Regions from separate parts of the Alcaligenes sp. LTN-3 genome, predicted to be linked through region 2. Evidence: riboswitches for the same ligand, from Rfam matches in the RefSeq annotation. Region 2 holds a riboswitch; the other holds the start of a gene.
What was found. A riboswitch is a leader RNA that binds a small molecule or an ion and turns the genes downstream of it on or off. The one in region 2 is predicted to bind glycine.
Positions count from the first base shown of each region.

Region 1: linked by a shared signal. The riboswitch ahead of AC6I6N_RS00720 (amino acid permease) and the one ahead of AC6I6N_RS02305 (D-amino acid dehydrogenase) in region 2 are both predicted to bind glycine.

Region 1 is NZ_JCAPDN010000001.1:153,164-168,803, reverse strand. It holds gene AC6I6N_RS00785 (FAD-dependent oxidoreductase) at 285-1,613, shown strand; gene AC6I6N_RS00780 (thiosulfate oxidation carrier protein SoxY) at 1,600-2,103, shown strand; gene soxZ (thiosulfate oxidation carrier complex protein SoxZ) at 2,117-2,443, shown strand; gene AC6I6N_RS00770 (c-type cytochrome) at 2,608-2,961, shown strand; gene AC6I6N_RS00765 (NAD(P)/FAD-dependent oxidoreductase) at 2,964-4,259, shown strand; gene AC6I6N_RS00760 (YeeE/YedE family protein) at 4,293-5,300, shown strand; gene AC6I6N_RS00755 (isochorismatase family protein) at 5,397-5,879, shown strand; gene AC6I6N_RS00750 (SLC13 family permease) at 6,177-7,538, shown strand; gene AC6I6N_RS00745 (hypothetical protein) at 7,675-8,322, shown strand; gene AC6I6N_RS00740 (PepSY-associated TM helix domain-containing protein) at 8,794-10,455, shown strand; gene AC6I6N_RS00735 (DUF3649 domain-containing protein) at 10,452-10,748, shown strand; gene AC6I6N_RS00730 (DUF3325 domain-containing protein) at 10,745-11,593, shown strand; gene aqpZ (aquaporin Z) at 12,118-12,816, shown strand; glycine riboswitch at 13,045-13,134, shown strand; gene AC6I6N_RS00720 (amino acid permease) at 13,513-14,919, shown strand; gene AC6I6N_RS00715 (mechanosensitive ion channel family protein) at 14,999-15,640, opposite strand, start outside.
Region 2 is NZ_JCAPDN010000001.1:479,169-494,808, forward strand. It holds gene AC6I6N_RS02245 (DUF8189 domain-containing protein) at 1-245, opposite strand, end outside; gene AC6I6N_RS02250 (NnrS family protein) at 412-1,575, opposite strand; gene AC6I6N_RS02255 (MarR family winged helix-turn-helix transcriptional regulator) at 1,655-2,134, opposite strand; gene AC6I6N_RS02260 (FAD-dependent monooxygenase) at 2,549-3,688, shown strand; gene AC6I6N_RS02265 (MFS transporter) at 3,958-5,274, shown strand; gene AC6I6N_RS02270 (hypothetical protein) at 5,416-5,685, opposite strand; gene AC6I6N_RS02275 (YggS family pyridoxal phosphate-dependent enzyme) at 5,682-6,485, opposite strand; gene AC6I6N_RS02280 (aminotransferase class I/II-fold pyridoxal phosphate-dependent enzyme) at 6,563-7,870, shown strand; gene AC6I6N_RS02285 (DMT family transporter) at 7,972-8,841, opposite strand; gene AC6I6N_RS02290 (MarR family winged helix-turn-helix transcriptional regulator) at 8,927-9,436, shown strand; gene AC6I6N_RS02295 (VRR-NUC domain-containing protein) at 9,476-11,143, shown strand; partial or broken gene AC6I6N_RS02300 (ATP-dependent DNA helicase) at 11,941-13,317, shown strand; gene AC6I6N_RS02305 (D-amino acid dehydrogenase) at 13,262-14,623, opposite strand; glycine riboswitch at 14,672-14,752, opposite strand; glycine riboswitch at 14,757-14,844, opposite strand; gene nadB (L-aspartate oxidase) at 15,069-15,640, opposite strand, start outside.

The sequences.
Region 1 (15,640 bases), 330 kb from region 2:
AAAAAATCCGGCTTTTCTGTTGTTTCCTGAGCGTTTTTAAGCGTTAACCCTTACCCACAAACCAGCGTAGCCGGCCCTTGGGCAGCCTGCCTTGATGACCCGCCCCTCCCCTAAATAAGCACCGCCGCTGCGCCGCTCCTGACCGGTGTTTGACTCCCGTTCCAGCGGCATCGCCCGGCAAAAAACCCCACGCATCCCCAGCACTCTTGGCTATACTGGCTCGCACAAAGCGGTCCACTTATCCTGATTGACGTGTGTCATGTCATGATCACGAGGAACATACAATGAATCGTAGAAACTTCCTGCTGGCCACCCCAGCCGCCGCACTTGGAACGCTGGTTCTGCCCTCCACCAGCCTCTCTGCCCCCGCCATCATCACCAACACCAGCCAAATCCTGCCACGCCACACCAAAGGCCCGCGCATTGTCATTTGTGGCGGCGGTTGGGGTGGCATGACAGCTGCCAAATACCTGTCCAAACTGGTGCCGCAGGCGCAAGTGGTACTGATCGAGCGCAACCCCACGTTCTGGTCCGGCCCCATGAGTAACAAGTGGCTGATTGACATCGTCAACACCGACTTTCTGAACCACGACATGCTGGCGCCGTCCATCAAGTACGGTTACAGCCTGGTGCACGCCGAAGTCACCGCCATCGAACGCGACAAGAAAACCGTGCGCACCACCCAGGGCGCGCTGGAATACGATTACCTGATCCTGTCGGGCGGCATACGCAATGCCTACGATGCCTGGTTCGGCAATGACACCTACGCGGCAGAATACACACGCCAACACTTCCCCAATGCCTACATCCCGAATGCCGAGATGTTTGCCTTAAAGAACAAGCTCAAAGCCTTCAAGGGTGGCACCATTGTGATGACGCTGCCCCCGCCGCCCCATCGCTGCCCGCCCTCACCCTACGAACGGGCCTGTTTGATGGCCTGGCATATCAAGACCAACAAGATTCCGGGCAAGATCATTATTCTGGACCCCAAACCCACCATCGCCCCCATTGGCGAAGGCTACCGCGCGGCCTTCCAGGAGTTGTATCCGGACATCATCACCCACGTGCCCAATGCCCGAGTGCGAGAGGTTGATCCCTTCAAGAAACACATCAAAACCACCGCCGGCGACTTTGATTTTGACGACGCCGTGCTGATGCCCCCGCACCAGGCCGCCGATATGGTCTGGAATGCAGGTTTGGTCGGCACGGGGCCTGACGGCAAACCCACAGGCTGGGCCAATATTGACCCACGCCTGTTCACCGCCCGTGACGACGACCATGTTTACGTGGTCGGGGACTCCATGGGCTTTATTTCCGACCAGTTCGGCCACTATCCCAAGAGCGCCCACGTGGCGCACGCGGTGGCCAAGATCGTTTCCCAGAATCTGGCCGAACGTATCGCGGGCAAGGAAGTGGTACCCGTCCTACCCGACAACCTGTGCTACATGATGGTCAACGGGGATCCGCAAGAGGAAATCTCGGTCAAGTTTGAATACGAACTGGACGCAAGCGGCAAGGTTCTGCAAACGCAGATTGATATGGATGTCCGTACCCCCGACCTTGTTCAAGAAGACTTCCAGTGGATCCAGAGCCGTTTCAATGACTTCCTCTAAACTTCCTTCCCGTTTTGTCCGCCGCCGCCAGCTTTTGCTGGGCAGTGCGGCCGGGCTGGGCGCCGCCTGGCTACCCATCAATTTGCATGCGCAAGTCGCCTTTGATCAATTGCTGAAACCAGCCACTGCGGCCCAGGTGCAAGCCATTGTGGACGAGTTCCTGAAAGGCGCCAGCCCAGAAGAAAAAGGCATGAAGCTGGAGATGCCCGCTCTGGGCGACAACCCCGCCGCTGTGCCGGTCAAAGTGGTGCTGGACTTGCCAGCAAGCGACGATGTGTACTGCCAGGAGCTGATTATTCTGGCCCAGGGCAACCCGCACCCGCTGGCCTGCCGTTTCAACTTCACGGCCCTGGCCGGAACAACGGAAGTTGCCGTTCGCCTGCGCCTGATTGAAACCCAAACCATCCGCGCCCTGGCTCGCTTGAACGATGGCCGTGTCCTAAGCGCCCAGCATCACATTACCGTGACGGCTGGCGGTTGCGGCATGTAAACAAGGGGTACTCATGAGTAAACCACGTATCTGGATCAGCAATGCCACGCCCAAGGCGGGCGAAATGGTGCGCGTGCGCGCCCTGGTCGAACACCGCATGGAAAGTGGCCTGCGCTTAAGTAAAGACGGCCAGGTTGTGCCACGCAACATCATCCACGAATTCAAGGCCACCTTGAACGGCGAGCCCTTGTTCAACTGGTTTCCAGAAACAGCGATCTCCCAAAACCCGTACATTGAATTCACCTTTGTCGCGCGGCACTCCGGGGCACTGGAAATGAGCTGGACGGACGATCAAGGCGCCGTCATTACGGGCCAGACTGCGCTGAGCATCAGCGGCTGACTGCGGGCCACTTGCTGCCAGACGCCCTGACCTGCCCCACTCAGCGCCCCTACCGGGCGCTGAGTTCATAACAGCGCTCTATATAGTCATACAGGGTGGGCTTAACGGTAATGCTACGCTGGCGTCCTTTCCTACAACGAAGCACATTGACAAGAAGCATGCCCATGTCCCTCTCTCTGGTAGGTCGTCTCCTTATTGCCCCCGCCTTGTTAGCGGCCAGCAGCGCCGCCGCGCCGGCCTGGGCCAGTTCCACACTGGACATCAAAACGGTGGCCAGCTCCTGTGCGAACTGTCACGGCCCAGATGGGCGTTCCACAACCCTCATTCCTTCGTTGGCAGGCCGTCCCGAAGCCACCTTGCTGGAACAGTTGCGCGCCTTTGCCTCGGACACGCCCCCAGCGGGCACCACCATCATGAGTCGTCTGGTCAAAGGCTACCAGGACGCAGACCTGGAGGCCCTGGCACGTCATTTCTCTGAAATTCCTTCTACCCCACGCAGCGTTGCGCAAGGACGTTAAGCATGAGCACCCCCTTGAACTCCTCTCGTCGCCAATGGCTGAGCCGTGTCGGTAAAACCAGTGTGGCTGGCCTGGCCCTGAGCACCTTGCCCGTGTACGCACGCAGCAGTTCGGCCCATGTGATTGTGGTCGGTGGCGGCTTTGGCGGTGCAACGGCTGCCCGCTACTTGAAGCGCGGTGATCCATCCCTGAAAGTGACCTTGATTGAACCGGCCACCACTTTCTACACCTGCCCTTTCACCAATCTGTATCTGGCCGGCTTGCGCCGTTTTGAACAGCAAGGCCACGGCTTTGACGATTTGCGCGCCGCCGGGATTGAGGTCATTCACGACCTGGCCACCGCCGTCGACTCCCAAGCCAAGACCGTGACCCTGGCCAAGGGCCAGAAGCTGTCTTACGACAAGCTGCTGCTCTCGCCCGGTATTGATTTTCGCTGGAACACGCTGGAAGGCTATGACCAGGCCGCTTCCTTGCTGGCCCCGCACGCCTGGAAAGCGGGCGATCAAACCCGTTTGCTGAAAAGCCAGCTCGATGCCATGCCCAATGGCGGCACCTTCATTATGGTGGCCCCCGAAAATCCCTTCCGCTGCCCGCCCGGCCCGTACGAGCGCGCCAGCATGGTGGCTCACTACTTCAAACAGCACAAACCCAAATCCAAGATTCTGATTCTGGATGCCAAAGACGGCTTTTCCAAACAAGGCCTGTTCCAGGACGGCTGGAAACAGGTCTACGGCGACATGATCGAATGGGTGCCCTTTTCCAAAGACGGCAAAGTCGCCCGCGTGGATGCCGTCAAACTAAGCGTAGAGACCGAGTTTGGCGAAATCCACAAGGCCGATGTGCTGAACGTCATCCCACCTCAAAAAGCCGGAGCCATTGCCGAGCAGGCCGGTGTCACCAACGCCAGTGGCTGGGTGCCCATTGACCCGCATACCTTCGAGTCCGAGCAGGTCAAGGACATCTATGTGGTGGGCGATGCCACCATTGCCTCGCCCATGCCCAAGTCGGGTTTCTCGGCCAATACACAGGCCAAGCTGGCAGCGGCTTCCATCATTAATGCCTTAAGCGGCAAGCCTGCGCCCCAGGCTACGCTAAGCAATACCTGCTACAGTCTGATCGCCCCCGACTATGGCATTTCCGTGGGGCACTTGTACGCCTTTGCCGATGACAAGTTGGCCGAAGCCTCCGGCGGGGTCAGCCCCAAAGAAGCCAGCCCGGCCTTCCGTAAGCAAGAAGCCCAGTATGGCGAGGCCTGGTATGCCGCGATCAGTCGTGACATCTGGGGCACCAAAGGCTAAGTGTTCATAACCCGGTCCTAACCAGCAGCGCACATGATGAATACAGAATTTGTACTGTGGGTCAGCTTGGCCATTGGCCTGCTCTTTGGCATTAGCGGCCAGCTCAGTGGTTTTTGCTTTTATCGTGGCTTGACCGAGCGCTGGTCCGGGCGCAGCGGCTACAAGCTTCAGGGCTTTGCCCTGGCGCTGGCCGTGGCCCTGGCCGGAACACAACTGGCCGCAGGCTATGGCCTGATCAGTCTGGACAAGGCCCTGTATCTGAATCCTACTTTTTCCTGGCTGCTGGTGCCACTTGGGGGTGTGCTATTTGGTGCAGGCATGACCCTGGCCAATGGCTGTGGCGCCCGTGCTCTGGTCCTGTTAGGACAAGGCAATCTGCGCTCTTTTGTCGTACTGCTTTGTTTAGGCATCACCGCCTACATCACCTTGACAGGCCTGCTGGCGCCGCTGCGCATCAGCGTGGCCCAAGCCACCAGCGTCACCCTGCCTGCGGTCACCCTGTCTGAAGGTCCCATCCGATCTATTGTGATTGCCCTTATCGTCGCCGCCCTGATCGCTTTTGCCTTGCGGCGCCGACAGGACGGCCAACGCCTGAATGATCTGCTGGCCGGAACATTGATAGGACTGCTGATTGTGGCCGGCTGGCTGACCACGGGCTGGCTGGGCGATGATCCCTTCGAGCCCTTGCCCGTCAGCTCGCTAAGCTTTGTCGCCCCGATTGGTGAAAGCATTCAATACGCCATGATCTCCACCGGCATGAGCCCACGCTTCACCATCCTGATCGTGGTGGGTGTGGTGGTCGGTTCCTTGCTAAGCGCCCTGCTGCGTCGCCGCTGGAAACTGGAAGGTTTTGAGTCGCCCCGCCACATGCTGCGCTCCATGGCAGGCGGAGCCTTAATGGGTGTAGGCGGCGTGCTGGCCCTGGGCTGCACCATCGGCCAGGGTTTAAGCGGCCTGTCCACCTTGTCGGCCACCTCCTTGCTGGCGGTGCTCGGCATTATCGTCGGCGCACGCCTGACCTGGACCCGCCCAACAGCCTGACTCCGTGTTTCAATAAGGGCTTGATTGACGGCCCTTCAGACTGCCCAGGCCACCTCCGTCTGGCATCGCTGATGCGCTCTTATTGAGACTCCCGCAATGCGACAGATCCTGCTTGTTGTCGATGTGCAAAGCTGCTTTTCGCCACCTCCGTGGCTAATTGAAGGCATTAACGCCCTGAGCACCCGCCTGCCTTGCGCAGCCTTGATTGAACTGCACGACGAGTCGCAAACGCCCTTTTCCAGCCAGTTGGGTTGGTGTCCGCCGCGCAGTGATCGTTGTCTGGTCGATGCCAAGCAAATCTTCATCAAACATGGCTACGCCCCTAGCCCGGCCGCGATGGAGTATTTACAGCAATGTCAGGCTGATCGCATTCTGGTCTGCGGCATTCAAACCGATACCTGCGTACTGGCCGCAGGCTTTGCCTTGTTTGATGCGGGGCTGCACCCTACTCTGATTACGGATCTAACGGTCGGCTCGTCCCTGGATCGCTCCGGCGAGCTGGGTATCAAGCTGTGGAAACATCACTTCGGGCGCACAATTCACAGCAGCGAACTGTTGGCTGAACTGGACCAGCCATAAACAGCTCGCTTTCACAGCCTGCGCCTCTTCACACCCATCTGATCCCCCTTCTGTCTACCCTAGCCACAACGCCCCTCACTCGATTCCCAACTCCTGCTGCCCCACTTCCTGAAAACCGCGCCTGCTCCGTGCAAGTACAAGAGCGTGCTAGATGAAAGCTCAACCATCGCGTCCCTGACTAATCATTACGTTTAGCGTAATCATTCAACCATGGGCTTTATTGATAGCCCCATACCGCCACTGATAGGGTCGTTTCCAGAAACCTGCAAAAGGTTCACTTACAAGGAGACGAGACATATGCATTGGCTATCCATTGCCGTATTAGGAGGCATGTTCGTACTGGCAACTGTCTTACCCATCAATATGGGGCTGATTGCTTTTGTAGGCGCTTTTCTGGTGGGTACGCTGGTGGCGAGCATGGGCGCCAAGGAAATCATGGGCGGCTTTCCGGCTGACCTGTTTCTGACCCTGGCCGGTATTACCTATTTGTTCGCGCTGGCTCAAAACAATGGCACGATCAACTGGCTGGTCAGCATGGCCGTGCGGGCTGTACGTGGCCGCATCGCCGCCATTCCCTGGATCATGTTTCTGATCACGGCCGCATTGACCGCTGTCGGTGCCGTCAGCCCAGCCGCCGTTGCCATCATTGCCCCGATTGCGCTGGGCTTTGCTCGCCAGTACGGCATCAACCCGCTCTTGATGGGTTTGCTGGTGATTCATGGCGCCCAAGGGGGCGGCTTCTCCCCGATCAGTATTTATGGCGGCATCACCAACCGTGTGGTCAGCGCCGCCGGTTTGCCCTTGAATGAAATGGCCACCATGATGGCCAGCCTGGGTATCAACCTGGCCGTGTCCATTTTGCTGTTCGTGTGGATGGGTGGTTTGAAGCTGATGCGTCAGAAAGTGGACTTAAGTTCAGCAGACGTAAACGTTGCCCGCGTGGCCCATGGCTCGGGTGGCCCGCAAGTGTTTGGCGACGCTGAAGCCGAGGCCTTGGGCGAAGAGCGCAAGACCGCCCGGAAAAGTCCCGATGCCCTGGTCGAAGCCGGCAATGGTGCCAGCGAGGCCCCGCACTGGTATCGCGTCTTGACCCTGGCAGGCCTGTTTATCCTGGCCGTTCTGACCTTGTTTTTCAAACAGGATATTGGCTTTACCTCGATCACCATCGGTCTGGTACTGACCTTGATGGCCCCCAATCTGCAAAAACGCGCGCTGGGCCAAGTGTCCTGGCCTGAAATCATGCTGATTGTGGGTGTCAGCACCTATGTGGGCGTGATGGAATCCATGGGCACGATTGATTTTGTTGGCCATAGCGTTGCCCAACTGACCTCTCCCTTGATGGCGGCCTTGCTGCTGCTTTTTGTGGGTGCGGTCGTGTCGGCTTTCGCCTCTTCCACCGCCGTGCTGGGTTCGCTGATTCCGCTGGCCGTGCCCTTTTTGCAAGGCGATGGCGGCGTGGGGCCGGTGGGCTTTATTGCAGCCATGGCCGTATCCTCCACCATTGTGGACGTCAGCCCCTTCTCTACCAACGGCGCACTGGTACTGGCCAATGCTCAGGGAGTGTCGCGTGATGCCTTCTTCCGTCAGCTTTTACTGTACGGTGCTGCCGTCACGGTTATTGCCCCAGTCGTCGTCTGGCTGCTGTTTGTGGTGCTCTAAAAACACCTGAGCAAACAGAAAAGTACGGCGGGCCCCGATACCTTGGTAGCCGGGGCCTGTTTAATGGAAATTCTTACCGCATCCATGGGCAGTTCAGGTATAAAGACTCGATCCATTTTCAAGCGAGCCGCACAACATGAGCCTGACAGCAGAATGTGACGACTACTTCAAACAAGTCGAACAAGGCTTGTATGCCGAGCGCTTCGATCAGGAAGTAAACTTGCTCCCCTTCGTTCAGGCCCAAGCCTTCAGCGAACAGTTCAGCGGCCACCCCACGCTGGACGCCCTGGGCGGTCTGATTCTGGACGATCCCGATACCAGCAGTCACCATGTCTGGGTCTGCGAATCCCCACTGGCCGGGCAGGTGTTTTACTTATCCCACGACGACGACAGCCGCATTGTATTCCCGTCTTTGTCAGCCTTTCTGACGGCAGCCCAACAGGCGCTGGAACGGTCTTGTTGCTTGAGTGAGCTGCATCCATCACACACACCCTTGTGTCCTGATCAAACGGGCTTGAGCAATTTCATCACCCATTTGTGCGGGAACGATGAACATGAAGAAATCGCTATCCCGCTCATTCCCAGCCTGGACTTGCAAGACTTTCCTTTGCTAAGAAGGCTGGCCAGCGCCGACAACTTCTTTTTAAGCGAAGTCTTGGCGCAGGAAATCAAAAAACGGCCTCGGGCCGATTTGCTGACCATTGCCGAACTATGCAGTGCCCATCCTCATCCGCAAGCTGCCAAAGCGGGGGTGGCCGCTTTACGTGCGATTAAAGCGCTATAAGCCATAAGATTGGGTAGTAGGGGGGTTATGCCTGCAAAGCCTATTCCCTTCTGCCCCTCCCCGGCGGTCAGTCCTCAGCCTAAGGTACGTCAGCCTGGAGCCGACAAGGTTTACTCCCTTCCAAGTCCCACCAGCCCCCCCCTCAACTGCGCCCTCCCCCCTATGGGAAACGCCAAAACAGCTATGGCGTCGCATTGATTTCTGAATAAAACCTTGAATCCTGGCGAATTCTTACACCGTAATGAGAATGATTGCTATTATTTTGCCGTTGTTTTAAGCCTGATGCCCTCTTTCCTTCTCTGTCACCCGCTTTTCGCGTCCTGAAAAACGCGGCTTGCATGACGAGTGCAGCGTCCAAGAAGAGCGGATTCCATCCGTCACCCGCAGCGGCCAGGCAAGCACGGCTTTTCTCAGTTTTCCAGTTATCAATCCAGCACCCGGAGACGGTGCTGAAGTAGGAGGCGCGTCAGCGTGAAAGAGTCATTTCGCCAATGTATGGCATGGCTGCATACCTGGGTCGGTCTGGTAGTGGGCTGGATCCTGTTTTTCGTCTTCGTCACGGGCACGGCAGGCTATGTAGACGATGAAATCACCCGCTGGATGGAGCCCGAGCGTCCCTTGCCCATGCAAGTTCTACCTGAGCAATCCAGCCAGATGCTGGATCAGGCCCTGACGCAGCTACAAACACATGCCCCGGCAGACTCCAAAGCCTGGACCATTACCCTGCCGCATCAAGCCCTGAACCCACGTGCCACGCACGGGCTGTCCATTGCCTGGGAAGAAATGTCCCAACCCGGTCAGCGTGGCCGTCGCGGGGTCGAGGAACTGGACCCGGTCACCGGCCAGATTCAACCAGAAACAGAACCCCGCGCCACCGCTGGTGGCACGGGTCTGTATCGCATGCACTATGCGCTGCACTACATGCCGTACCCCGTCGCTATCTGGCTGGTCGGTATCTGCACCATGCTGATGCTGTTGGCCGTCATGACGGGCGTGGTGACACACAAAAAGATCTTTACCGACTTTTTCACCTTCAGACCCGGCAAGGGACAACGCTCCTGGCTGGACGCACACAATATCGTCAGCGTGATGTCCCTGCCCTTTTTCCTGATGATTACCTACACGGGCCTGATCTTTTTCATGTCCTTCTATATGCCGACCGGACGAGAGATCATGTATGGCGCAACAGAGGAAGGACGACAAGCTTACTTCCAGGATATTCGCCAGCAAAAACATGACTTCCTGCCCGTCAGCATGCCGCAGGCTCCGTTAAGCGCGATGATGCACAGCGCTGAACAAACCTGGGGCAAGAACAGCATTGCCTCGGTACACATTACGCATCCGGCAGATAGCCAAGCTTATGTAGAACTGCGCCGCACCGGCGTGACGGGCGTGTACTGGACCCGTGCCGAAACCCTGCGCTTTAACGCCATCGATGGCAGCGCCATGAAGCCGGACAACACGAGCAATATCACGGGGGACACACACCGCGTGCTGCTGGCCTTGCACGAAGGCGCATTTGCCGAATGGTGGTTGCGCTGGCTATACCTTATCTCGGGCTTGCTGGGCTGCGCCGTTATTGGAACGGGCCTGGTGCTGTGGACCGTAAAACGCCGCACCCACCATCAAAAGCGCCTGTCCAAAGCCACCGCGCTGAGCGTATCCGAGCGCTTTGATGCGGCGGGCCTGCGTCTGGTGGAAATCCTGAATGCCGGAACCCTGGCCGGTTTGCCGCTAGGTCTGGCCGCCTACTTCTGGGCCAACCGCCTCTTGCCGGTCACTATGGCCGACCGCGCCGCCTGGGAATTTCATGCGCTGTTTCTGGTCTGGGGCTGGTCCTTCCTGTATGCCTGCTGGCGACCCTTGAAGCGCGCCTGGCTGGAACTGCTCTACCTGACAGCCGCCGCCTATGGCCTGATTCCCGTCCTGAACCTGCTGACGACCGACCGCCATCTGGGCGTTACCGTCACCCATGGCGACTGGGGGCTGGCAGGCTTTGACCTGAGCATGCTTGGCCTGGCCGCCATCTTTATCTATATCGCCGTAAAAATGAAACGCAAATGGCACATTGCCAGCCTGTCTAAAAAAACCGCAACCCCTGCCAACTTGCATACTGCGGGAGTGAACGGATGAGTGGACTGACTCCTCGTTACCGCCTGCAAGTGTTGTCGCGCATCGTGGCCGCCACGGTGGGTGGCTACGCCTTGGCAGACGCCGCCACCGTATTGCTGACCTTGCTCTGGCCTTTGCCCAGAGCCCAGGCTGTCCTGGCGGCCAATATGTTGAGCTTTGTCTGGTACACCATCGCCGTCATGTGGGTGTTCAGTACCAAAAGTGCCACTCGCGCCTGGTTGGGCATGGTGCTGCCTACCGCTTTGATCGCCTTGCTCTGCTTTCTGGTGATGCCGGAAGGAGGGCTGCCATGAGCAATACCAGCCTGTGGCTAAATCTGGCCGTATTTATCAGCAGTCTGGCGGGCTTTATCTGCCTGGCCTTGGCCAGCGATCGCCAGGGTGAATTTCTGCTGCATCGCGCGCCTCGCAAGCAGGAAAGGCGGATCTTTCGTTTAATCGGCTGGCCTTTTCTGGCCGTGGCTTGGCTCTTGTGCTGGCAAGGCTGGGGCTGGAGCATCGGCACGGTTGCCTGGCTGGGCTGGCTAACCATGGCCGGCGCCGGACTGACCTTTTACCTGCCCTGGTGGCCTTGGCAGGAAAAGAAACCTGTGCGGGCCAAACCTGCGCCAGTTGCGAAGGCAGCGCCTAAAGCGGCTGGAGTAGGTAACACTGAATCGGCATCACGCATGTCTACACGTAGCCTGGTCTTGGCCAGCAGCCTTCTGGCCATCCCTGCTGCCTTCGTGATTTATCTGACGCAGCAAGGCCCGCAACCTGTCTTTGGCAACAATGCCCTGCAAAGTCAGATTGGTCCGTGGTCGTTTGCACTGGCTGAAACGAATGACCAAGCCCCTATCAGCGGGCCCACCGGCGCACATCGCAAAGCCTTCCAGATTCGCTTTTGCCAAGCCTGCGACCCGCATATACGCCGCGCCTATCTGCAAGTCAGCAAGCCCGAGCCTATGCCTACACCCCGTCAGGCGTTTAACAGCACACGCTGGACACGATCGGTAGAAATTGCCATCCCGCCCAATAGTGAGGTTGAGCATCAACTATGGCTAACTGTAGAAGCCAAGAATGGAGAAATCTACCATCAGGCTTTTGATTTCCACCAGGTATCACCCGTGACAGCGGCTTTCATTGAGCAAATGCCGTAAGCGTGACCTAAACCGAAAGGGCCAAGCATCTTGGTCCTTTTTTTATTTCTACTCAATTCAGATTTTCCACTGATCCTCACTAGTCACTGCTTAAAAATCAAAACACATCAAGAAAACATAAAACCAATAAAGACGTCAGAATAAATACGTCCCAAAATCCGCCCCCTCAATTACTGAAAATCTAAACTCGTAAACAAAGCATCAAATAACTATTTATATAAACAACTTTCCCTGTTTCATCTTTATTTCGCACCCCTGATTTTTAAATTTCATTCAAAGCAGCTAAAAAATTAGCCCACAAATTACTTATAACGCCATCCCAAAAAGCAGCAATTCTTCGCAATTCCAACAAAACCCTGCATCTGACACAAACTGCCACCTTAAGCACATTTCTCACATTTACTATAAAAAAACACCACCCTCAACAAAGGAAAACTTTTGACAGTTGTTTTCCTTTCCTTCAGTGGGTGAACCGTGCTTATCGCTAGAATGCTGCCGTGTTACATCACTAACAGGGCCATATCATGTCTTTAATTAAACGATGCACCGCAGAAACGCTGGGCACTTTCTGGCTGGTCTTTGGGGGCTGCGGAAGTGCGATCTTTGCCGCTGCCTATCCTGAACTGGGAATTGGTTTTGCCGGAGTAGCCTTGGCCTTTGGCCTGACCTTGCTGACCATGTGCTATGCCATTGGCAATATCTCTGGTTGCCACATCAATCCGGCTGTCACGCTGGGGCTGGTCGCTGGCGGACGCTTCCCCGCTCGTGACGCTATTCCCTACATCCTTGCCCAAGTTATCGGCGGCCTGCTGGCCGGCGGCGTTCTGTACCTGATCGCCAGCGGCAAAGCCGGCTTTGATCCCGTGGCAGGCTTTGCCTCCAACGGCTTTGGCGAGCACTCGCCAGGCAATTACAGCCGCAACGCGGCCCTGATCGCAGAAATTGTGCTGACCGCCTTCTTCCTGTTCATCATCATGGGTGCGACTCACAAGCGTGGTCACGCTGGCCTGGCCGGTGTGGCGATTGGTCTGGCGCTGACCTTGATTCACCTGATCAGCATCCCCATCACCAACACCTCCGTGAACCCTGCCCGTTCCACCGGCGTGGCCTTTTTCCAAGGCACCTGGGCCATGGAACAGTTGTGGCTGTTCTGGGTGGCCCCCTTGATTGGTGGTGTGATCGGCGCCTTGGTGTATCGCTTTTTACATGCCAACGACGAGTAAGCAACACTGACATCGGCATGCAGAACAAAAGAGCCGCATCGTCTGGAACAAGGCAGCCTGCCCGATTCAAGACAATGCGGCTCTGTGCAAAGGGCGCATCCTTGGTGACGTCACGGCAAAATGTCCAGCACAAACCCCACTGACAAACAAGAACCATTCTCATCAATCACCTACAGGTTAACGATAGTAGTCATCGCTTTTTACCTGTCTATACAATAGCGACGTCAATAACGGTTCAGGTGAGAGTCTTCACCTTGATGAAGCGCCGACGGAGCAACGACCCCGGAATCTCTCAGGCAAAAGAATCTTGAACCCTTGACGTTCTGGAGAGAGGCACATCAGTGCCCACCGAAGGGGACCGTCGCCCGCCGATGGATAAGCTCTCAGGTAAACGGACAGAGGGGGTACAAAGGCCATATGGTCTTTGTCCACCTATTTGTCCGGAGCCTATTTATGAGCAGATAGTCAGGCGCCTTGTCTGACCGCCTGGCACACCACCCCTTTATTCCCATTTTTATTCGCACGCAGGTCTGTTTTGGCATTTCATGTCGTCAGAACAAGGAGGACTGCTGTGCGCTCCCTACTTTATGTAGATCGGCATCAAGAAAACCGTTCTTGAGGACGGGTTGTGCCCATTGTTTTCTCGCAGCACAGTCATAATTACGCATTTGAACGAAAAAAAACTAGGAGTACAGTGTGTCTCAGCAACATTCATCTGGACTGCAACGCTCGTTGAAAAACCGGCATCTGCAACTGATAGCCATTGGAGGCGCTATCGGTACCGGGCTATTTATGGGATCAGGCCGCACCATTAGTCTGGCCGGACCCTCGGTCTTGTTTACCTACATGATCATCGGCTTCTTTTTATTTTTTGTTATGCGGGCAATGGGAGAATTGCTCCTGCATAACCTGGAATACAAATCTTTTGTGGATTTTTCCGCCGATATTCTCGGGCCCACCATGGGCTACTTTCTAGGCTGGAGTTACTGGTTCTGCTGGGTAGTTATTGGCATTGCCGATATTGTCGCCATTACCGGCTATACCCAATTCTGGTGGCCGGACATTCCACTGTGGCTACCCGGTCTGGCTTGTATTGCCTTTTTGCTGATCTTTAACCTGCTGTCGGCCAAATTGTTTGGCGAGCTCGAGTTCTGGTTTGCCCTGGTCAAGATCATTGCCATCGTGGCACTGATTGGTGTGGGCGCGTACCTGCTGTTTACCGGCTTTGTGGGCCCAACCGGCGAAAAAGCCAGCCTGACCCATTTATGGGATCGCGGCGGGATGTTCCCCAATGGTTTGAATGGTTTCTTTGCCGCTTTCCAGATCGCCATCTTTGCTTTTGTGGGTATCGAACTGGTGGGTACCGCCTCGGCTGAAACGGCTGACCCTGCCAAGAACCTGCCCAAAGCCATCAACAAGATTCCGGTTCGCGTGATTGTGTTTTACGTGTTGGCCCTGACCGCCATCATGACCGTCACCCCTTGGGATATTGTCGCGCCCAACAAGAGTCCGTTTGTAAATATGTTCTTGCTGATTGGCGTAGGTGCAGCAGCGGCCATCATTAACTTTGTGGTGCTGACCTCGGCCCTGTCGTCCGCCAATAGCGGCATGTTCTCCACGGGCCGCATGTTGTACGGTCTGTCCAAGAACAAGCTGGCTCCCGAAGCCTTCAGCCAACTGTCGCGTAACGGTACTCCCCGCAATGGTCTGATCTATTCGTGCGCCCTTTTGCTGTCCAGCCTGTTCCTGCTATACGCAGAAGGCGATGTGATGCGTGTGTTCACAATTGTGACCACCGTGGCCAGCATCTGCTTTATCTTTGTCTGGGCCGTGATCCTGATCACCTACCTGAAGTACCGCCGGGTTCGTCCTGAGGCACACGCTGCATCAAGCTACAAAATGCCCTTTGCCATTCCCATGTGCTATCTGACTCTGGTGTTCTTTGCCTTTGCGCTGTACCTGTTCAGCCAGGAAGAAGAAACCCTGATCGGCCTGATTGCCACACCTTTCTGGTTCCTGGCTCTGCTTATTTGCCTGCCTTTCTACAAGAAACGCATGAAACAAGATCTGGCCCTGAGTCTGGCGACGCAAAGCGTACGCTAAACCAAGCAGGACACAGCACAGTGCGCCCCCGCACTGTGCTGCCGCCACCGGGACTGGCCGTACTGCTGGACCTGTGTGTTTACTCGGTCCGGGCTGCCCCTTCTGGCTCGCCCCCCTTCGCCACATACAAAGTCTGACTGGGGAAGGCAAAATCGGCACCGTGCTGCTGCACAATATCAATAATCTTCAAATACACATCCTGCTGAATGCCCAACCACTCGGCCCACTGAGTTGTTTTGGTAAAGCAATACACCATGATGTTCAGTGATGAGTCTGCAAAGGCATTGAAATAGACCAGCGTCGTCTGTGTCTGATCAATATCAGGGTGTTGAGCCAGCATCTGGCCAATATCATCCACAATACCGCGCAGCTTGCCGGCATCCTCATACCTCAACCCCACCTCGGTATTGATCCGCCGATTCGTCATGCGCCCCGGGTTTTCCACACTGATGGAAGAAAACAAGGAGTTGGGCACATAAAGCGGCCGTTTATCAAACGTCATGATCTTGGTCAGGCGCCAACCAATCTCAACCACCGTCCCTTCAATATTGCGATCAGGCGAACGTATCCAGTCGCCAATCTTGAACTGACGATCAAAGTACAACATGGCACCGGAGAAGACATTGCTCAAAATATCCTTGCCTGCCATACCGATCGCAATGCCGCCGATACCGCCAAAGGCCAACAGTCCGGACATACTTAATCCGAAGTGCTCGCCAAA
Region 2 (15,640 bases):
TCCAGCCCACCTTTGCGTTCACTGGCGGTCAGGTACAGAACCTGCATGCAGGCACCGGCCTGGATACTGCTGGACAGGTCTGGGTTCATGAATAGCAGGTCGTCATCCATATGGCCAACAACGACCAGGTCCCGACTGCCATGACAGGCATCCGCGGCTTGGGTAGAGAGCGGCCAGAGCAAAGCACACAGTCCGCCAAGCAGAATGCGTTTCAAGAAGGGGCCAGCCAGACAGGCAAGAAACATGGGATGAGTGCGCGGAATAAACAAGGATCAGAACGATCCGTCCCGCGTTGCTTGCAGAGGATGCAAACAACGTGCCTGCTTAGTATAAGCAGGCACTGTCAGGCAGAAAATAAAGATACATGGCGCCAGGGACTTTGTTTTTTAAAGTGTGGCGCCGATGCTGCGCTCAGTTCAGTCTGGGGCGAATCAACATGGGAGCAAACTGATGCAGGTAATTGAGCATGGCCAAAATCCAGCACAGACCAGAGACATGCAGCAAAGGCAGGCTCCAACTGCTGGGGATCAGGGCCAACAAACGCAAGACGCAGGCAGCAATCAGAAAACCGTAACCCAGCACGACTTTGGGCGTGGCACGCAAGGGGCGACCCAAATGACCTAGAGCGGTACGGGTCAGCATGCCGATAATCATGATGCTGAAACCGGCCAAGCCCACAATATGTACCGGCCAGGCAGCGCGTAGAATCCAGCCTGCTTCATAGGCAGCAGCACTTAACAAGCCGATAGCCAGACCGGCATAGCCCAGGTACAAAATCCACAACAGGGGGGTGTGACGGCTGGCCCACGGTTTCCAGCGTACCCACTGAAAGCAGGCAATCAAGCCCAACGCAGCCAGAACCATAGCCAGAGCCAAGCGCCAGGGGCTCAGTGACAAAGCAATGGCGATGGCGCTCAACCCCATTTGCCAATGACCGCTACGAGTTTGAGCAGGTAGGCTCAAACCCGGCAAGGCACGCATGGCAAAGAAGGGAATGATGCGGCGAGCAATCAGCAAGGTGATCAAACCCATGGTCCAGAAACCGCTGTAGAAGTAGGGCATGGGATCTTGCCCTTGCAGCAGGCTGTACATGAACAGGGCATGGCTCAGGCCCAAGGCCAGCATGGCAAGGGGGATGCCGTAATTGCGTTTGTTGCGAGCGATCAGAATCACACGGGCCAGTTCAGCGGCGGCAACAGCAAAGAACAAGGCGTCCAGCAGCAAGGCGGCGATCAAGCCGTTGGGAAGCAACAGGCTCAAACGTGCCAGAATCCAGATCAAACACAAGGCCCCCAAAGAGGAGCCGCGCAGGGTGGGCTGTCCTGTCCAGGTGGCACTGGCTGTCAACAAAAATCCCACGGCAATGGTGCCGATAAAGGCCCAGAGCATTTCATGAGCATGCCAGTACAGGGAGGGGATGGCTGCATTGGCCAGCCAGCCGGGCGCATAGAGCCAGAGCGCAATGCTGGCCGCGCCCCAAAGCGTGGCTAAAAGATAGAGGGGTCGAAACCCCAGTTCCAGGAATGCGCGCCATTGTGGGCGAGTAGAGACGGGGGAGGCAGTTAAAGGAGTCATGGCAGATCAGTTAAAAGATGTATTTTAAATATATCTTAAAGGCCGAATAAAACATAGTCTCTTCAAGTGATGTTTGGCCTTATTCCTTGTCGCTCATATCCAGCGTGCTATCGATCATTTTGCGCAGCAGATAGACGATGGCCACGCGTTCTGCAGGGTTCAGATTGCCCATAGTCAGTTCGCTGATGGTATGGGCGCGCGGGATGACGCGATCGAGCAGTTCCTGCCCTTGTTGGGTCAGCTCCACAATCACCTTGCGTCTGTCATCTTTGTCCGGTGCCAGTTCGATCAGATTGCGCGACTTCAGGCGCTGAATAATGCCCCGTATGGTGGCCTGGTCTACCGCCGTGGCTTCGACCAGCTCGGTTTGCGAGCTGGGGCCGTGATCGCGCAGGGCGCATAAAGTCACGAACTGAATAGCGGTTAGCTGGGTGTCGCCCACGTAATGCTGAAAGATGGCCGTGTGCCGTTGGCCAGCCTTGCGCAGCAGGTGGCCGATTTGTTCGGTGACATCGTAGGACAAGGTTTGAGGCTCAGAAACGGGGGAGGTAGGCTGCATAGTCTTTCTGTCTTGTTGTGGAGTGGGCAGGCCAGTTGCGTAACAACTGGGCAAAGTATACCTGTCCAAGGAGCCGTTCACGCCTGATTCAGATCAGTTGCTATGCATATAAAGTATTTGCTATTGCAGGGTGTGCACCGCAATAAACAAGTCTACACACTGTTAAATTCATAAATTAAATAAATTTTATGCTTCGATGGTCAAGGCTTGCCTTTGTTTTAAATTTTTATTTTAAGCTGTTGATTTTAATCTGGTAATTGGTTTTAAAGCTAAGGTTATAAGCAGTTTTTCGATAGCTGATGGTAGGTATAAACCCTAGCTCAATCACCTGTTTTCATGCTTAAACTTAGTGTGTACACTACTAAAAAACATGTAGTGAGCACTTTTAATTTGTGCCGTGATTTGGAGCTAACGATGGAAAAAACAGTCAAGATTGCGATTGTAGGGGCCGGTCTTGGCGGAGCCGCTGCGGCGACTCTGTTGCAGCAAGCTGGCTTTGAGGTAGAAGTATTTGAACAGGCGCCAGAATTCTCGCGTTTGGGTGCCGGTATCCACGTGGGCCCCAACGTGATGAAGATTTTCCGCCGTATGGGTTTGGAAAAAGCGCTGGATGATATGGGCTCGCACCCGGACTTCTGGTTCAGCCGCGATGGCGAAACGGGCGACTACCTGTCCCGTATTCCGTTGGGCGAGTTTGCCAAGAAAGAATACGGTGCGTCGTACATCACCGTGCATCGTGGTGATATGCATGCTTTGCAAATTGACAGCATCAAGCCCGGCACCGTGCACTTTGGCAAGCGTTTGCAAAACCTGGTGGATCGGGGTGACGACGTGCTGCTGGAGTTTGCCGATGGCACCAGCGTGACAGCTGACATTGTGATTGGGGCTGATGGTATTCACTCCAAGATCCGCGAAACCCTGCTGGGTGTCGAAGATCCGATTTACAGCGGCTGGGTGGCCCACCGTGCCCTGATCCGTGGTGAGAATCTGGCCCGTTTTGCCGATGAGTTCGAGGACTGTGTGAAATGGTGGACCGATGACCGTCACATGATGGTGTACTACACCACTGGCAAGCGCGATGAGTACTATTTTGTGACTGGTGTGCCACATCCGGCCTGGGATTTTCAGGGGGCGTACGTAGACAGCTCGCAAGAAGAGATGCTGGCCGCATTTGAAGGCTATCATTCCACGGTTCAGAACCTGATCAAATCGACCGAAAGCATTACCAAGTGGCCATTGCGCAACCGCAATCCGCTGCCTTTGTGGAGCCGTGGTCGTCTGGTCATGTTGGGTGATGCATGTCATCCCATGAAGCCACATATGGCCCAAGGTGCTTGCATGGCGATTGAAGATGCCGCCATGTTGACTCGCTGCTTGCAAGAGACCGGTTTGTCGGATTTCCGCACAGCCTTCGATCTGTACGAGCTCAACCGCAAAGAGCGCGCGACGCGTGTTCAGTCCGTGTCCAACGCCAATACCTTCTTGCGCACGCAAGAAGATCCGGCCTGGGTTTACGGCTACGACCTGTACGGTCAGGACCTGAAGTCCAGCTAAGCCGTGCGCTGCGCTGAACTCGGGAGCGATCCGGGTGCAGCGCATCAATCTGATCGGGTCCCGCTGTGCATGGCCTCTCTATAGGGATAGAGCTGGGCATGTGCAGTCGGGAGTCACTGTTGATACATCATTTCTCATCCGTAAACAGTCTGCAGCCCAATGGGGGGAGTGCGGACGTGTTCAGGGTCCTGCTGTGTTCTGTCAGGCGCTGTTTTTAGGCAGTTTTCTGGTTCACCAGGCATACCAATAATTATCTGGAGATATACAAGGTGCATTCATCCATCCAAAGTCCCACGGCGGTGCCTGCAGGCCGGGACGGAAACGGGGATCTCTACAAAAAGATCGTCTGGCGTCTGATCCCATTCCTGTGCTTTTGTTATTTGGCAGCGTATCTGGACCGCATCAACGTCGGTTTTGCCAAGCTGCAAATGCTCGATCATTTGCAATGGAGTGAGACAGCGTACGGCCTGGGGGCCGGGCTGTTCTTTCTGGGTTACATCCTGTTCGAGGTGCCCAGCAATTTGATTTTGGAACGTGTCGGTGCCAAGCTGTGGATTGCCCGCATCATGATTACTTGGGGCATCTTGTCTGGCCTGACCATGTTTGTCACCACACCTACGCAGTTCTACATTCTGCGTTTTGTGCTGGGTGCGGCAGAAGCGGGTTTCTTGCCAGGTGTGCTGTACTACCTGACCCTGTGGTTCCCTACCTACCGACGCGGCAAGATCATTGCCTTGTTCATGATCGGTTTGCCCCTGTCCAGCGTGATTGGTGGTCCTTTGTCCGGTTGGATTATCGGTCACTTTGATCACATGAACGGCTGGCGTGGTTGGCAGTGGTTGTTTCTTTTGGAAGCGATTCCCAGCGTGCTGCTTGGTATTCTGACTTTCTGGGCCTTGCCGAACAACTATCAGTCTGCGCAGTGGCTTAGCAAGGAAGAGAAGTCTCGGCTGGCTGCTGATCTGGCTGCCGACGATGCCGAAGGCAAGGGCGTCAAGCACAGCTTTAAAGATGGTTTCTTCAACCTGAAAGTGTGGATGCTGGGCGGGATTGACTTCTCCATTCTGCTAGGCACGTACTCCATCAGTTTCTGGATGCCGTCCTTTATTCGTGCTGCCGGTGTGCAAGACCCCTTCCAGATTGGTTTGATGACGGCGATTCCCTCGCTGGCCGGTGTAGCAGGCATGTTGATGATTGGTGCCAGCTCGGACCGTTGCCGTGAACGTCGCTGGCACTTGATCGTGCCGCTGACCATCGGTGCGATTGCCTTGGTTGCCAGTACTTTTGTGGCTCATCACGCCTGGTTGACTGTTCTGGCCTTTACGGTGGCCTCGGCTGTGATTATGGGTGCTGTGCCTGTGTTTTTCAGCTTGCCGGCTACCTTCTTGAAAGGTACTGCAGCAGCAACGGGTTTTGCGCTGGCATGTTCCTTGGCCAATATTGCCGGTCTGGTCAGTAACTCCTTGATTGGTTGGGTTACCGACCTGACCGGTTCGGGCAGCGCCGCTTTGTGGCTGTTTGCCGGTAGTTTGATGGTGAGCTGCTTGTTGGCATACGCCTTGCCTGCCAAGCAGGTGAACCGCTAAGTTGCTGTTTGTTCCTGCAGGCTGAAACACAAAAACCATACCCGGCTCTTGGCCGGGTATGGTTTTTTATAGTTGCGGCGTCTTGAGAACGCCGCTTTGACGAACCGCAGTGACGGGTTTGTGGCCGACCACTGATCAGGATCAGGCAGAAACCTTGCTGCCTTGCTGCAACCAGGCTTGCAAATCAGCGGTTTCGTATAGAACCTGTGCGCTCAGAACGCGCAAGCCGTGCGGGCCGCTATCCAAAATACGGTGCTCGCCTTTGGCTTGTTGCAGTTCCAGCTCGCTGTCAGGCAGCGTCATCAGGTGGCGAGCCACGGCAATCAGTTGTTCGGGCGGGCAGCAGGGGCTGGATTCAAAATGTCCGACTTCTTTACCGTTTTGGCGCAGGATCAGGCGTAATGGATTCATGATGTTGTTGCCGTATCGGAGACGGGCCAGTAAAAGTTGTTGGGCGTGGCGCGTGCACCAAAAATGGCTTGGCCAACGCGCACAATGGTGGAGCCTTCGGAAATGGCGACTTCATAGTCACCCGACATACCCATGGATAGTTCACGAATGTTTTCAGCGTGGGCAATGTCGTTGCGCAGTTGATCACGCAAATTGCGCAGCAGGGCAAAGCAGGGCCGTACCCGCTCCGGATCGGCGTCCATCAAAGCCAAGGTCATCAGACCTTTGACTTTCAAGGCAGAAAATTGTGGCAATTCGCGCACGAAAGCGTGTACTTCTTCGGGTGGCAAACCGAACTTGCTGTCTTCGCTGGAGGTGTTTACTTGCACGAAGACGTCCAGGCTGCGGCCTTCAATTTGTAGACGGCGGTCCAGCGCTTCAGCGGTCTTGAGCTTGTCCAACGCATGAAATTCAGAGGCAAAGCGCGCAACGGACTTGGCTTTATTGCTTTGCAGGTGTCCAATAACAGCCCATTCCAAATCTGGCAGTTCTTCGCGTAGCGCTTCGTACTTGCCTTCGGCTTCCTGCACCTTGTTCTCGCCCAATAAGCGACAACCGGCCTGGTAGGCCAGGCGGATGCGGTCAATCCCGAAGGTTTTGCTGACAGTAAGTAAACGGACATCGCCAGCAGCACGCCCATAGCGTACGCAGGCAGCATCAATTCTTTGTTGTACCAGGGCAATGCGTTCCCGAAATGCCTCTACACTGGTGGAGGTGGGATAATGCTCGGTGTGAAGTAGATCAGGGGCGGATTCGGACATGGCGCACCAGTAAGGAAGAAAAAAAAGATAAACTCGACCCTGCGGGTCGCGCATAAACTATTATGTCATAGGTCAAAATGAATATCCAGGGAAGCAACGCGAAGGAACTTTTCGATGATATCCGACAGCAAGTGGCACTGGGGCGAATTGCTCCGGGCCAGATTTTGCCGCCGGTACGCGAGCTGGCTCAAACACTGGGATTGAACCGGAATACGGTAGCCCTGGCATACAAGCGCCTGGTCTCGGCCGGGGTGGCCGATGCACAAGGACGTCGTGGCACACGGATCCGTGAGGCGATCCGGGAGCTGGCACGCGAAGGGCATGGCGCCAGCTCGGCCTTGCAGGATTTGGCCAGCGGCAATCCGGCGCTGGGCTATTTGCCTGCGCCCACCCAATTGACGGCTGGGGTACGCGGTCAAACCCAGGCTCTGTACGGTGCGGACCCTCTGGTGCCTGAGTTGCGTGCCGTGTGTCAGCAGGTGTTTCATAAAGACACACCGCCAGACACCGATTATCACGTCAGCTACGGTGCGGTCGATGCAATCGAGCGTTTGCTGCAAGCCTTTTTGCTGGCGGGCGATAAAGTCGGGATTGAAGATCCTGGCTATCTGAACAGCATCAACTCGGTGCATACGCTGGGCTACAAGCCAGTGGGTATTGAGGTCGATAGCGAGGGGATTGTGCCGGCCTCGCTGCAAGCCGCTTTGGAGGATGGCCTGCGCGCTTTGATCTTGACACCACGTGCGCACAACCCCACGGGATGCTCACTGAGCCGTGCTCGTGCCAAGCAGATCGAGCAAATTCTGAAGCAGTATCCCGAATTGCTGTTGATGATTGACGACCACTTCTGGATGCTGGCCAGCAGCCCTTACCGAAACGTGATTCCTGCCGATCATTTGCGCTGGGCTTTGATTCGTTCAGTGTCCAAGGGTCTGGGGCCGGATTTGCGCGTGGCTCTGGTGGCGTCGGATCTGCAAACCAGCGAACGCTTGTCGCAACGTTTGGCTTCGGGGGCGCAATGGGTCAGCCATCTTTTACAGCAAATGGTGGTTCATGGGCTGACGGATGCCGAGATCAAGGCGCAGACTCGTGTTGCGCAAGCTGCCTATGTGCAGGCTCGCGCCGACTTGATGCACGCCTTGAAAAAGCAGAGCATTCCTTTTTGGGATAGCGAGGAAGGCTTCAATCTGTGGATTCCGCTGGATCGGGAAGCCGAGCCGGTATTGGCGGGATTGGCTGCACGTGGCTGGCTGGTGCGATCCGGACAAGTCTTTGGTGTGAGCAGTCCTGCTCAAGGCTTGCGTGTCAGTTTTGCGAATCTGAATGCTAAAGACGCCCAGCGCTTTGCGACAGATTTAGCCCAAGTCCTGCAAGAACGCTATTAGTCACTATCTTGCTGCTTCTAACGGAGTAGCAAGATAGTGAACTCTCTTACGCGCCCATCCAGATCGTTAAAAGGGGCGCTATTTTTATGGGCGCACGATATTTATTTGGCCGGGCGATTGCTGATCCACTGTACTGCCAGCACACTGCCCATCACCAAAATAATGCCCAGCAGGCTGGAGCCTGTCATGGCCTGACCTAAAATCAGCCATCCCAGAATCACGGCGGTCAGCGGACTGAGCAGGCCCAGCGAGGACACGGCCACAGAGGGCAAGACGGCAATCCCGCGGAACCACAGGGTATAGGCCAGCAGCGCACCGACCAGACACAGGTAGAGGTAGCCGCCGATTTGTACGCCGCTCAAGGAGTTGTCCAGTGGTGGGTCCAGCCATAAGGCCAGAGGGGCAAGCATCAAACCGCCCAACATCAATTGCCAGGCCGTGAAAGCCAGAATCGGCATGCCACTACGCCAGCGGTGCGACAAGTAGGTGCCCATGGCCATGCACAAGGCCCCGACAATGGCCGCGACCATGCCCCAGGTATCCCATTGGCTCTCTGGCGAAAGTAGCAAAATACCCATGCCGATGATGCCGATCACACAAGCGACCAAGGCCAGGGTGACAGGGCGTTTACCTTCTAACGCCCAGGCCAGGGCAATCACCACCAAGGGTTGAGCTGCTCCTACGACGGCGGCCAAACCACCCGGCAAGCGGTAAGCCGCAACGAATAACAGCGCCTGAAATGCGCCAATATTCAAGGCCGCCAGAATCAGGGTACGCCCCCAATCACCTCGGGCAGGCATGCGTCGGCTCCACAAGAGCAGCATCACGCCAGCGGGAAAGCAGCGCAAAAAGGCCGCGATGAAAGGGCGATCGGGCGGTAGGATTTCGGTGGTCACAATGTAGGTGGAACCCCAGATGGCGGGGCCTAATGCGGTCAAGGCCGTCACCAGCCAGAGAGAAAGTCGGTTCATGATAAAAGTATCTTGATGTCGAGATAAATGCCAGTGTAGGGATGATTTATCTTAATATCAAGATAAATATCGAAATCGAGAGATCATGAGCGAAGAACACGACGCGGTAGACCTGATCATCAATCAGTGGCGCGAACAGCGGCCAGACTTGCAGAACCTGGACGCCATGGCCTTGTTGGGCCGCATGACGCGCTGCTTCCAACTGGTCCAAAAACAGATGAGCGACAACTTTAGACGTCACGGCCTGCAGTTGGGCGAGTTTGATGTGCTGGCCAGCCTGCGCCGCTCCGGCCCGCCGTACACCTTGGCACCCACCGCTTTGTTTTCCACCTTGATGGTCAGCTCCGGCACTATGACGCATCGTTTACAGGGCCTGGAAAAGCAGGGCTTGATCGAACGCATTGCCGACCCGGAAGATGCCCGCCGTATTCTGGTGCGTTTGAGCCCGGCGGGTCTGGCCTGTGTGGATGCGGTTGTGGTGGACCATTTGGCCAATGAAGAAAATTTGCTGGAAGGTCTGGATGCCACGCAGCGGCAAAGTCTGGATACCTTGTTGCGCGACTGGATGCGCTTGTTGGAGTCGCGCCAGGCTTGAAGGAGTGCTAAAGTAGCTGGATATATACACAGCCTGCTTATGACCCCGCCCGAGCTTCCTCCTTTTTACTATCTGCATAATTTCCATCAGGTTTTGCAGTGGGTACAACACACCAGTTCCGACCTGCTGGAGCCTGAACACGTCCAGTGCGGCCATCGTTTTGTGCATGCTTCCCAGCCTGCACAAGCCCTGTTGGTGCGCTTGCTGATGCGTAAAGGCCCGGTGTTTCGTATCGACAAGTTGCGTTATGCCGAGATCGAAAACCTGGATGCGGCAGTGCAAGAGCTGGCGGCTTGCGAGCTAATAGAAACCGATCCTGAGCTGGATCTGGAAACCTTGTTTGCCGTCCATACGGTGCCCGAGCTGCGTCGCTTGTTCAGTGATCTGCCAGCCGCCGGGCGCAAATCGGACTATCTGGAATGGATTGGGCAGGCTCACGGTGAACAGGCTCGGCCTTTTACGCAGTGGTGTGCCGATCCAGTCCTGCAAGCTCCCACACTGCGCCTATCACCGCAAGTCATGCATTGGGCACAGCGTTTGCAGTTGCTGTTCTTTGGCAACCATTATCAGGACTGGTCCGAGTTTGTGATGAGCGATCTGGGCCTGTATCGCTACGAAACCGTGGTTCTGGATCAGGCCAGTCGGGCGTTTCGCCACAATGAGGACGTGCGCTTGTATGAAACCTTGTCCGAGCTGCGAGACGCACAGGATGAGGCCGACCCCGATCTTTGGATACAGCGCTTTGCCGCCGTTCAAGCAGTTGAGACTGACAGCGACTGGCTGCAACGACGTAAGGCAAAAACCCTGTTCCAGCTAGGCCAGCAAGCCGAACGTCAACATTGGTGGGCCTTAGCCGAACAAGCGTATTTGCAGACAAGCTGGCCGGGAGCCCGTTACCGCCAATTGCGGGTATTGGAGCGTCAGGAGAATCATCAAGGTGCCTGGCCCTTGTTTTGTCAGGCGTGGAACCAGCCCGAAAATGAAAGCGAAACCCAGAAGTTGCTGCGTATGTTGCCTCGCATGCGTCGCAAACTGGCGGTAGACGCTCCGCCCAGCTCGCCTTCCAATAAACCCGCAAGCCGCACACAACGCAGTGATCTGGTTTTGTTCGATGACGGCAATCGGGTCGAATCGCAGGTGCTGGCTCATTGGGACAGCCCCTTGGCACCTGTGTTTTACGTAGAAAATGCCTTGTTCCCGGCCTTATTGGGCTTGTTGAGCTGGGAGGCTATTTTTGCTCCCTTGCCTGGTGCGTTTTTCCACCCCTATCAAGCTTGTCCAGCCGATTGGGGTAACCCGGACTTTGTATCGCGCAGGCAAAATTTGTTTGAGCAGTCTTTGAGTGTGCTGGACGGCGCAGACTATAAAACCGTGATCTGGCAACGCTGGCAGGAAAAGCGTGGCATACAGTGCCCCTTGCTGATCTGGCCTGCCTTGGATGAAACCTTGATCGAGCAGGCCTTGCATTGCATCCCCGCCCAGCACTTACAACTGGTGTTCAAGCGTATCTTGCAGGATTGGCGGGATAACCGTTCCGGCCTGCCGGACTTGGTGCGCTTCATGCCTACCCAGCAAAGCTATGAATTGATTGAGGTAAAAGGCCCCGGAGACCGCTTGCAGGACAACCAGCGGCGTTGGCTCAGTTATTTCGAGCAGCACGCCATCCCTGCGCGTGTCTGCTATGTGACTCGGCCTGAATCCACATGAAAGCCTGGACGGTCGGCGTACGCGCCTTATGTGAATTTACCGCCCGCAGCGGGGATCTGGACCTGCGCTTTACACCTGCGGCCACGGCACAGGAAGGTATCCTGGGCCACCAGCAGTTAAAGCTGCGTCGCCCCGAGCACTATGAAGCCGAAGTGCCGCTGTCCTATGAGATGGAAGGGCTAGTGGTGCGTGGTCGAGCCGATGGGTTTGATCCCGTCAGCAATTGTCTGGAAGAGCTGAAAACCTATCGAGGTGCTTTTGATGCCATTCCCGAGCACCATAGACGCCTGCACCAGGCGCAAGCCAAAGTCTATGCGGCCATGCTTTGCCAGGCGCGCGATTTGCCGGGAATGACCGTCAGCGTGGTGTATTACCACGTGGACAAGCACAAAGAAACCAGTGTCTCTGAATACCTGGGGCGCGCGGATCTGTGGGCCTTTTTTGAGCAGCAATGCCGCTTGTATCTTGAGTGGGGGCGGCAGGAGCAAAAGCATCGGCTGGCGCGTGATCAAGCTTGTACTGCTTTGCAATTTCCCTTTGATCAGTTTCGTGCGGGTCAGCGGCAACTGGCCGTAGCCGCGTTCCGGGCTCAGCGCGATGCACAGTGCCTGTTAGCCCAAGCGCCAACCGGTATCGGCAAAACCTTGGCAGTCGTATTTCCCGGCCTGAAAGCCATGCCGGAGGCGGGACTGGATAAGCTCTTTTATCTGACGGCTAAAAATTCGGGTCGGCAAATGGCCTTGGACGCCTTGCAGCGTTTAAACCCAGAAGGTGAGGGCGCGTGGCGGGTGCTGGAAATGGTGGCCCGCGACAAGCAGTGCCCCAATCCGGATAAAGCCTGCCATGGCCAATCCTGCCCTCTGGCCGAAGGCTTTTACGACCGGCTTCCTGCGGCCCGTCAGCAAGCTCTGGAGCAACCCATGCTAACTAGCCAGCGCTTGCAAGAAGTGGCTAGCAAACACCAGGTCTGCCCCTATTACTTGAGCCAGGAAATGCTGCGTTGGGCGGACGCCATTGTGGGCGACTACAACTATTTTTTCGACACACATGCGGTGCTGTATAGCCAGACTCTGGTTCAGCAATGGCGCAGCGCTGTTCTGGTGGACGAAGCACACAACTTGGTAGAACGCGCCCGTTCCATGTATTCCGCGTCCTTCTCGCAAGCGCAGTTGCGCATGGCGCGTAAAGCCGCGCCTTCGGCCTTGAAGCGTCATTTCACGCCATTGACTCGCTTGATGGAGGATTTGATACCCGAGGAAGGGGGCGATCAATGGGGGCTGGAAAAAATCCCGGAGGATCTGCTCGAACAGTGCGACTATCTGGCTGCCCGCTTAGGGGCCTATGTGGCTGAGAACCCCATGCCGCAAGACAGCCCCTTGCTGCAGTTTTATTTTGAGCTGCTGTACTTTGTGGACCTGGCCGGACAGTTCGGCTCGCATTCCTTATTCGATATTTTGGCGCAGCGCGATGGTGTGCTCCTGAACCTGCGCAATATTGTGCCTGCTCCGTTTCTGGCTGAACGCTATGGCGACGCGCATGGTGTGGTGCTGTTCTCCGGCACCATGAATCCCTCACAGTTTTATCGTGATGTCTTGGGTTTGCCGCCAAGTACAGCTGAGTTGAACGTGGCATCGCCGTATCGGGCCGAGCAACTACGGGTACGCCAATATGCTGGCCTGTCCACGCGCTATGCTGACCGGGCCCAGAGCCTGGGCGGGGTCTGCGACATTGTCGGGCAGGCCTACCAGGAGCAGCCGGGCAACTATCTTTTGTTCTTGAGCAGTTTTGACTATCTGGAGCAAGTTAGCCAGGCCTTGCAGGAGCGCTGGCCGGATATGCCGCTTTGGCATCAGCAGCCGGGCATGAGCGATCTGCAAAGAACGCAGTTTCTGGACCGCTTTACGCTGGACGGAACGGGAGTAGGTTTGGCAGTGCTGGGAGGGGCGTTTTCAGAAGGGGTAGATTTACCCGGCAAACGCTTGATCGGTGCTTTTATTGCCACCCTGGGTTTGCCGCAATTCAACCCGGCCAATGAGTCGGTGCGGCAAGTCATGGCCCGGCTCTTTGGGGAGCGGCGGGCCTATGACTATACCTATCTGTATCCGGGACTACGCAAGATTACACAGGCCGCGGGTCGTGTGATTCGTGATGAACAGGATCAAGGTTTTGTGTATCTGCTGGACGAGCGCTATGGGCAGCGGCGGGTGCAGCAGTTGCTGCCGGACTGGTGGCAAATTGAGCAGGTGCGGACTGACGCTCGTTCTGCGCAATGACCTCGGTAATGATCTGCGCGGTGGCCGCTGACAGCGTCCAACCTAGGTGGCCGTGGCCAGTGTTGTAGTACACGCCCGGGCGGCTGCCTGCTTTTACGCGCGGCATCATGTCCGGCATCATGGGACGCAAACCAGCCCACGGTACAACACGATCGGTCGCGGCATCGTGGAAGTTGCGGCGGGTCCAGTTGGTCAGCGGGGCGATACGGTCGGCGCGAATGTCCTTGTTGGCACCGTTGTATTCCGCCGTACCGGCCACGCGCAGACGATCTTTGCCCAGGCGGCTGGTCACAATCTTGGCTTCTTCGTCCAGCAAGCTGACCCAAGGGGCGGCATGTTGGGCTTCGGGCGTATCCAGATACACCGAAATCGAATAGCCTTTGACGGGGTAGATATTGATGTAGTCGCCCAGCATATGGGCCAAGTGACGGCTGCCTACGCCAGCGCACACCACCAAGGAATCGACAGACAGCGTATGGGTGTGGGCTTCAGCGCCTTCACCGGTACGCAGCTGGATACGGTGTGGTGGGCCACAATCAATACCCAGAACTTCTGTATCTTGCAGGAACTTCACGCCGCGTTTGGCGCAGGCATCGGCCAGACCGCGTGTGTATTTGTGAATATCACCCGTGGCGTCCGAAGGCGTAAAGAACCCGCCGTAATAGGTGCCTTGCAAGGCAGGTTCAATCTGGTGGATTTCCTCGTTGGTAACGGTTCGGCGCTCCAGACCGCCTTTTTGCAGCAGTTGGCTGACTTTCTTGCCAGACTCAAAGCCGCCGGGGGTGTGGTAAATGTGCAGAATACCGCGCTGTTCTAGGTCGAAATCAATGTTTTCGTCCTTGGCCCATTGGTACAGATTCTCGCGGGCGGTAATGGCCAGCTTGACGGTGTCCACGGTGTTGCGCTCGTAACCGGAAATCGCGCCTACAAACTGTGCCATCCAACTGTATTTGTGCCAGCTTGGCTTGGGGTTGAACAGCAGCGGGGCGTCTTTGCGCATCATCCACTTCAAGCCCTTGAGTATGGTGCTGCGGCTGTTCCAGACCTCGGCATTGCACGCGGATAACTGCCCGCCGTTGGCAAACGAGGTTTCCATGGCGGGGTAGCGCAGGCGGTCGATAACGGTAACTTGATAGCCTTTCAAGCTGAGGGCGTAGGCGGTGGTGATTCCGGAAATACCGGCGCCAATGACGGCAATATGCGACATAACAGGCTCCTGACAGGTGAATTACCACCGAGTAGTGGCAATACCCCATCTGTCCTGTGACCTGAGAGTTTATCCAACCGATGTTTCAGGCTGGGCTCCTTCGGTGGGCGTCATGCGCCGCTCTCCAGAGTGTCGGGCTGGTACGATCCTTTTGCCTGAGAGATTCCGGGGTGGTTGCTCCGTCGGCGCCTGACTGAACAGGTCTCTTTCATACCGCCTGTAGTGACGCAACTACAGTAGCTGTGCTTACAAAAGTTTGCAATCAGGGTAAACCGGGAGCTGCATGCAGCGCTTGGGGGATTTCTATGGATAGATGCAATTGTTGGCTAAGCCCGGAAAATTGTTGAGACTGCCGGTCCTTGATACCGAGTTATTACTTACTTTTTCGCTTAATGTGGGCCCGACATGTCGTTGATTCCCGACCGGTGCTTGTTTCTTTATGGACTTAGTCCAGGCGGTAATGCGCACCCAGACTGCGTGGTCGATCCAGGGCGGCCCGGGTAAGCAGCCAGGCGGTGTCCAGTTGCAGGCTGAGGGTCCGTTGATCCAGGCTGGGGGGCAGAAGGCTAATTTGCCCGCGCCAATGGTCCAGGGTGTGCAAGGCCTGAAGCAGTCCTAGGTGATTGCGTAGCAAGCCGACATGCTCTTGCATTAAGTTGCGCAAGGCGGGCAGAGAAGGGGGATTGTTGGTGGATGAGCTGTGGTTTTTATGGCTGCCGTTGCTATAGCTATTGTTTCCGTCATATTGGCAAGCTTTGTCGTTGTTGGCGATGATTGCGTTTTCCAGTGCATCGGCTGCCGTGGCTGTCATAAGGGAGGGGCGTGGATTCGAGCTCGAACTAGAGTTCAAACCCAAACCCCAATGGGGGCCGACATTAGCCTGTGAACTGGAACTTGGATTTGAGTTTGTGTATGAACATGAACTTGAAATCGAACTTGTAGTTGCAGCATCTGTCTCCGGGACCAAAGCTGAACGCTGGGTCCTCTTGCTTCTAGCAATCGCCTCGGCCGCCGCCC